One region of the Stagnihabitans sp. genome, then DNA from elsewhere that is predicted to be linked to it. Evidence: riboswitches for the same ligand, from Rfam matches in the RefSeq annotation. Region 1 holds a riboswitch; the other holds the start of a gene.

What was found. Region 1 has a riboswitch for FMN ahead of ribD (bifunctional diaminohydroxyphosphoribosylaminopyrimidine deaminase/5-amino-6-(5-phosphoribosylamino)uracil reductase RibD). Riboswitches for the same ligand answer to the same signal wherever they lie in the genome.
Region 2: it holds a riboswitch for FMN, as region 1 does, so the genes downstream of both, AC1Y2B_RS13780 (DMT family transporter) here and ribD (bifunctional diaminohydroxyphosphoribosylaminopyrimidine deaminase/5-amino-6-(5-phosphoribosylamino)uracil reductase RibD) in region 1, are expected to answer to the same signal.

What each region holds. Positions count from the first base shown of each region.
Region 1 covers NZ_CBBQHX010000067.1:3,843-7,240, reverse strand. Annotated here, with positions in the region: gene AC1Y2B_RS22470 (NAD(P)H-dependent flavin oxidoreductase) at 1-351, shown strand, start outside; gene AC1Y2B_RS22465 (5-formyltetrahydrofolate cyclo-ligase) at 348-1,271, shown strand; FMN riboswitch at 1,609-1,750, shown strand; gene ribD (bifunctional diaminohydroxyphosphoribosylaminopyrimidine deaminase/5-amino-6-(5-phosphoribosylamino)uracil reductase RibD) at 1,833-2,828, shown strand; gene AC1Y2B_RS22455 (riboflavin synthase) at 2,844-3,398, shown strand, end outside.
Region 2 covers NZ_CBBQHX010000020.1:17,833-21,230, reverse strand. Annotated here, with positions in the region: gene AC1Y2B_RS13790 (GreA/GreB family elongation factor) at 1-202, opposite strand, end outside; gene AC1Y2B_RS13785 (NUDIX domain-containing protein) at 215-667, opposite strand; gene AC1Y2B_RS13780 (DMT family transporter) at 753-1,655, opposite strand; FMN riboswitch at 1,734-1,878, opposite strand; gene AC1Y2B_RS13775 (calcium-binding protein) at 2,031-3,056, shown strand; gene AC1Y2B_RS13770 (alpha/beta hydrolase) at 3,128-3,398, shown strand, end outside.

The DNA.
Region 1 (3,398 bases):
CAGGCCGAGGATACCGTCTACACCGATGCCTTCGCGCTGAACTGGCCGCCCCATTCCCCGGTTCGCGTGATCGGCAACTCGGTAACGCGGGCCTTGGGCCATGACCTGATGGGCCACCACCCCGATCGCCTCCCGCGGGAGGTGATTGCCTGGGACGATGGGCGCCCGCTGCTGAAATGCTCCACCGACTCGCCGCTGCGCACCACGACCGGGGATCTGGAAGCAATGGCCGCCTTTGCCGGCCAAAGCGTGGCGCTGATCAACAGCCTGCCCTCGGCGGCGGGCCGCATCACCACGATCCTGTCACAAGCCCGGGCCGCGCTGGCATGGCTGCAAGGGATGACATCATGAAGCCTCCCGCCTCGCCCCCCTGTCTTGCGGCCGCGTTCGACCCTGCCACTGTCGACGCTGAACAGGCCCGGGATGTGTCGATCTGGCGCAGGGCCGAACCCCACCGCCTGCTGGCCGAACGCGCCGCCATGACGGTCGAGGCACGGCATGCCGCCGCGCTGGCGGTGGTCGACCATCTGGATTGGGCGCTGACTAACCGGTTCGGGGACCTGCACGGGCTGACGATTTCGGCCTGGTGGCCGATCAAGGCCGAACTCAACCTGCGCAACTGGCTGGCCGGTCTGGAGGCCCGAGGCGCACGCGCGGCGCTGCCTGTCGTTGTCACCCAGGGTGCAGCGCTGGTCTTTCGCTCCTGGACCCCAACGGCCCGGATGGAGCGCGGCGTCTGGAACATCCCCGTACCCGCCGAAGGGCCAGAGGTGCGCCCCCACATCGCCGGCAAAGCCGATGGCCTTGCGATTGCGCGCAATCACGGGACGCGGATCGCGCCAGCGGGCGGCAACAAACACTCGGGGATGGGGCGGGAAGGCCGCAAGACGCGGCTGGACCATGGCTGGCACGCCATGAGGTGTTGGTTCTTTACAGCCCAAAGGCGCCCTCGACATCCGATCCGGAAGCGGGGGGGCTGCCGCCCCCCCCGCACCCCCCTGCCCGGAGGAGGGGCTCGCCCCTCCTGCCGGACCTCCACCCAGGATATTTGTACAAGTCTGAAAGGGGCAGCAGAAGAGAAGGTTTCGGCGACATTGGCGGCTTTGGCGAGTGTGGCGGAGCATGGCCCTATGGTGAGCCGTCGGCGATGCGCCATGCCCTTGGGCAGGTCCATCGGGGCGATTGCGACCAGAAGCCGGGAAGGATTGGCAGGATGCCGTTTGCCTCTCTTTGGGGGGGGCAGGTCGAGGTCTGGCGGCACAGCGATCTGATCGTGCACGCGGGCAAGGGGCAGCGCGGCGGGATAATGGGCCCAAAAGGCGGGTTGGCTGCGGCTGCGCAATCGTTAAGAAAGTCCTGACAAAATTCTGAATATATATTCAAAACATATAGATACACTGGATTGCACGCGTGCAATCCACCCCGCTTTCACGCGGCCGACCCGGCCATTCCCTTCCCCGCGGAACAAAGGCTTCCCCGGTGGCCGAAGGGTCCCAAACGCCGTTGTCAGGGCCCGGATCTCGCCTTGGATTGCCATTTGCCTCACAGGCAAGGATTTCAGGCATCATGGCCCCCTTGCCCTGACGCCAAGCTCGGCCTAGGTCATTCAGACGTTCTCAGGGCGGGGTGTGATTCCCCACCGGCGGTAATGGCCTTGGCCTAGCCCGCGAGCGCCTTCCTTGCGGAAGGGTCAGCAGACACCGGTGTGATCCCGGGGCCGACGGTATAGTCCGGATGGAAGAGAACAGACCGACGCGCGCAGCCCCTGACTTCGGGGGCAGCGTCGTTGGCCTGTGCGTCCCTGACACGCGGTGGTGGATCGGGGAAGGCGCATGACGCGGGACATGACTTCAAATGACACAAGGGCAGCCGTTCTGGCGGCGGCGTTTCGTGATGCCTTGACCCTGGCGGCGACGACAGAAGGTGCCACGGCACCGAACCCCTCCGTGGCTTGCGTGCTTCTGGATGCAGCGGGGCAAACCCTGATCGCCGCCGCCCATCCCGGCACCGGCCAACCGCATGCCGAAGCGCTGGCCATCACTTTGGCGCGGCAGGCAGGGGTGGCCGACAAGATCGCCACCGTGATCGTCACGCTGGAGCCCTGCAACCACCACGGTCGAACCGGCCCCTGCACGGAAGCAATCCTGACCACGCCGGCGCGTGAGGTCTGGTATGCCGTGCCCGACCCCAACCCGCTGGCATCCGGCGGGGCCGAGCGGTTGCGGGGGGCGGGGCTGGCGGTTCACGCGCTGCAGGAATTGGACCATCCCGAACGGCCGACCCTGCTCGACGATGCAACGCGGCTTCTGGCGCCCTTTGCAAGCCGGGTGCAACGCGGACGACCTTTCATCACTGTCAAGCAGGCGCTGGACACATCAGGCAGCATGATCCCACCGCCGGGGCAAAAGACCTTCACCGGACCACAGGCTCTGACGCTGGCCCACCGTCTGCGCCGCAGGGCCGACGCAATCCTGACTGGGTCGGGCACCGTGCTGGCCGACCGCGCGGCCTTCACCGTGCGCCACGTCCCCGACATTCCCGGCAAAGCGCGCATCTTGTGCATTCTTGACGGAAGGGCACGCGTGGACGCCGCCTATCTGCAGGAAGCACGCCAGCGCGGCTTTCGTCCGGTGATCGCCAGCGACCTGATCACAGCCCTGCAAGACCTCGCGGCGCAGGGCTGCAACGAAGTGCTGGTCGAAGCCGGGCCGGCGCTGCTGAAGACCCTGCGCGAGACCGGGCTTTGGGACGAATGGGTGCTGATCCAGCAAGGACCACCCGATCAAGGCGACCACATCACCATCACCCACAACACCCAGCCAGCCTGAAGGGAAGCGCATCACATGTTCTCTGGAATCATCGAAAACCTTGGACGGATCCGGGCAGCGGATCAGGCGGATGGCAATCTGACGCTGGACATCGAGACCGGCTTTGCCGATCTGGCCTTGGGCGAAAGCGTGGCCGTCAACGGAACCTGCCTGACCGTGGTGACCTATGACGCCACCGGCCGCGCCACCTTTTATGCCAGCCCCGAGACCCTTGCCCGCACCAATCTTGGCGCGCTGCAGGCGGGAACCGTGGTCAACCTGGAACGCGCTGTTTCCATGTCCACCCGGTTGTCGGGCCATCTGGTGCAGGGCCATGTCGATGGCCTCGCCCGGCTGGAGGCCGTGATCCCAGAAGCCGGTGCATACCGGATCGAACTGACCCTGCCGCAGGGGCTGGCGCGCTACTGTGTTGAAAAGGGTTCGATCGCGCTGGATGGCATCAGCCTGACGCTGAATGCCGTCAAGGATCTGGCCGAGGGCGGCTGCCGGATCTTCCTGACCATCATCCCACACACCTGGACACACACCAACCTGCAGACCCGCCAACCGGGTGATCTGCTCAATGTCGAA
Region 2 (3,398 bases), on a different contig from region 1:
CCCGTTCGGCGGCTGCCTCTGGCAGTTTGTCCAGCCGGTCGGGGCGGGCTTTCAGCGCGGCGAGGTGGGTCTGGCGGGCTTGCAGGCGCGACTGCAGCGCGGCAAGGCCGCGTGGCGTCACGTAGTTCGGATGCGGGGACAGCGGCAGGTCGGGCAGGGGATCCAACGCGCCGTCGCCCTCTTTCACGAAGGCTCTACTCATGGCCAAGGCGCTTCATCGGATCAGACGTTCCAACGGGTCATAGGTGACGCCGTCTTCCCAGGGCGCATGGGCGAGGCTGTCGGGTTTGAATCGGATCCGGCCCGAGGTCAGGTCGGATTGCGCGAAGAACTGGCGTTCGGTGACGACATGGGCGGGGTCGCGCCATGAGGTTGACAGGGCGCCATCGGTGATGGTGCAGCGGAAGAAGATATCGACCTGGTGAAAGCCGGTGGCCGGATCGTGGAATTCGTTGATCAGGGCGGGGACGCCGACCGCGATGCGCAGGCCGGTTTCCTCGTACACCTCGCGCATCAGGTTTTCATGCAGCGAGGTCCCCGATTCCATGCCGCCGCCCGGGGCGCACCACAGGTCAGAACGGCCGCCGGGATAGGCATTGACCAAGAGAAGCCGGTTCTCTTGCAGGATCAGGGCGCGCGCGGCGAGGCGGGGGGATTTGGGGGCCATGCCTAAGGCATAAGCACGGGGGCGCGAAAGTCCAGCCTCTTGTGGGGCCGGGAAAAGCGGCGGGACCGCTTTTCCCGATCTTGGATCAGGCGGTGACGGCGAGGGTCTGGGTGCTGCGGCCCGACCACAGCAGGTAAAGCGAGCCGCACAGGATCAGCACCACGCCGCCCCAGATGTTGCCTTCCGGCCAGTAGCCGAAGACCAGACCATAGATCAGGATGTTGCTGATCAGCTTGAGGTCGTCGAAGGGCTGCACGAAGGTGGCGTCAGCCGCGGCGTAGGACCATGTCAGCAGATATTGCGCTGCCATCATGATGACCCCGCCGAACACCAGCCAGGCAAGGATCTGGGACGTGGGCACTTCGAAGCCGGCCTGGGCCGAGAGGCCTGCGTTGATGGGTGTCAGCAGCACCAGAAGCCAGAGGGTGATGGCGGGGGCCTGCTCGGTCCTTGTCAGGACCTTCGTCATCAGCGACGAGCCGGCCCAGAGCACGGCTGCCGCCACGGGATAGACCATCGCCCAGGTCAGACCCGAGGTCCAAAGGCCAGAGACGATCGTGGCCCCGGCAAGCCCGATGGCGGCCGCGATCCAGCGCGGGGCCGAGACTTTCTCGCCGAGGAACAGCGCCGCGCCGACCAGCACGAAGATGGGCGAGGTCATCACCAGCGAGATGATCTGCCAGATCGGCGTCTGGGCCGCGACGGCCAGCACGAAGGCCTGCACGCCAAGCGCCGAAATGATGACCCGGACAAGGTGCAGAACCGGGCGAGAGGTTTTCAGCCCGGCCAGACCATGGCGCAGGATGAAGGGGGCCGAGAACAGCGTTGCGATGGCATATTGCCAGAAGGTGTCGGACTGCGCCTTGAATCCCAACCCGCCCCAGTCGCCCGGAGCGGTGATGTGATAGGTGATGGCATTGGCGGTGGCAAAGCAGATGCCCGCAAGCACCATATAGGCCGCGCCCTTCAGGAAGTTGGTCTGATTCATGGGTGACTCCTATCGACCTCACAAATCAGGGGGATAGGCGCACCCCTTCCGCCTCACGACTGGGCGGGGACGGGGCACACATTCTCTCTTTCATCCGGACTATACCGTCGGCCCCGGAGTTACACCGGATCTGCTGACCCTTTCTGCCCCGGAAAATCGGAGGCGAAAGGCGCTCGCGGGCTATACCGCCGGTGGGGACTTGCACCCCGCCCTGAGAATACCGGGATCAGCCCCGGCCGCTTTGGTTTAACGGCACAATCGAAAGGCGGCAAGTGCGGCGCGGTGCGCTGATGCGCGGGCTTGGTGCATTTCGGCCGGGCTTGACGAATCCGCCAAGAAAAAGAGACCGTGGCTTGGATTTCAGCGGAGATAGACATGACCCTTTTGCGCGCCACGACGGCATTTGACGATACGCAGATCAATTTCAACCTGGCCTATGCGGGGGCTGATCCTGTTCTGACGCAGGAGACGCCGGGTGAGACCTTCCGCCAGCATGGCGGCTGGTACGCCACGGGCATTACGGCGCATATGATGGCGAAATTCGAACGGGCCTATGCCGAGGATCTGAACGTGCACTCGGCTGCGGGCGAGGTGACTGCATCAAGCCCAGATCTGACCTTCGATGGCGCGGGGCTGATCAGCGGCGGCAAGGTGCAGATGATCCATGTCGCAATGACGGCAGGCGCGTCGTGGCAGATGGTGGGGACGAACATCGCCGGGACTGCCTTTGCTGCCGCCCTCACCTCAGCGGACGCTGCCGATGACCGGGCGCTGGTGGCGGCGGCGCTGGCGGGAAATGATCGCTTCCTGCTGTCGAGCCAAGCCGATCAGGTTCATGCCGGAGACGGGCGCGATCTTGTGATGGGGATGGGCGGCTTCGATACGCTGTACGGCGAGGGCGGTATTGATCTGATCGACGGCGGCGCTGGCAATGACATGCTGTTTGGTGGGGCGGGCAACGATCAGCTGTTCGGCGGGGCCGGACGTGACAGCCTTGACGGCGGCTTGGGCGATGACTTCCTGTTCGGCGGCAGAGGTCTGGGCGAGAGCCTGACCGGCGGGAACGGGCATGATTATTTTGTCATGGCCTCTAACTTCGGGTCCGACTTCAGCACGGTGACCGACTTCGTGAAGGGCACCGACCATATCCTGCTGAGTGCCGGCTTTCACGACGCCACCGGCGACCATGACCTGACCTTTGCCGATCTGAAGATCCGGCAGACTGCGGACGGTGCGATGATCCGCTTTGCCGATCCCAGTGGCGGATATGTGCTGCGCATGCTGCTGCAGGGGGTCGATGCCGCGACCCTGACAGCGGAGGATTTCGGGCAGCTGATGGATGCGCCGTTTCAGCAATCTGTCGGCGCATTCTGGAACAACTGGGTCTATTGGGTCAGCTGATTGCCACTTGTGGCGATCTGTCCCTGCGGCGCTGACTTGCGCGACGCGCGGTTTGGCCGCATCTGATAGGCATGCGTCATCCTGCTGCCCAGTTCCTTGCCGCACTGACCGCCCAGGGCCGCACGCCAGAGCGGGCGGAATGTGTGGTTTTGCTGCATGGGCTGGCGCGCACCGAGGCCTCGTTGGTGCTGATGGACGCGGCCTTGCGGGCGCGGGGCTATCGGGTGATCAACGAAAGCTACCCTTCCACCAAGGCCAGCCTGACGGAACTGGCCGAGGGCATCGGTGCGCGGGTGGCGCGCTGTGACAGCGGGCACCGGCTGCATTTCGTCACCCATTCGA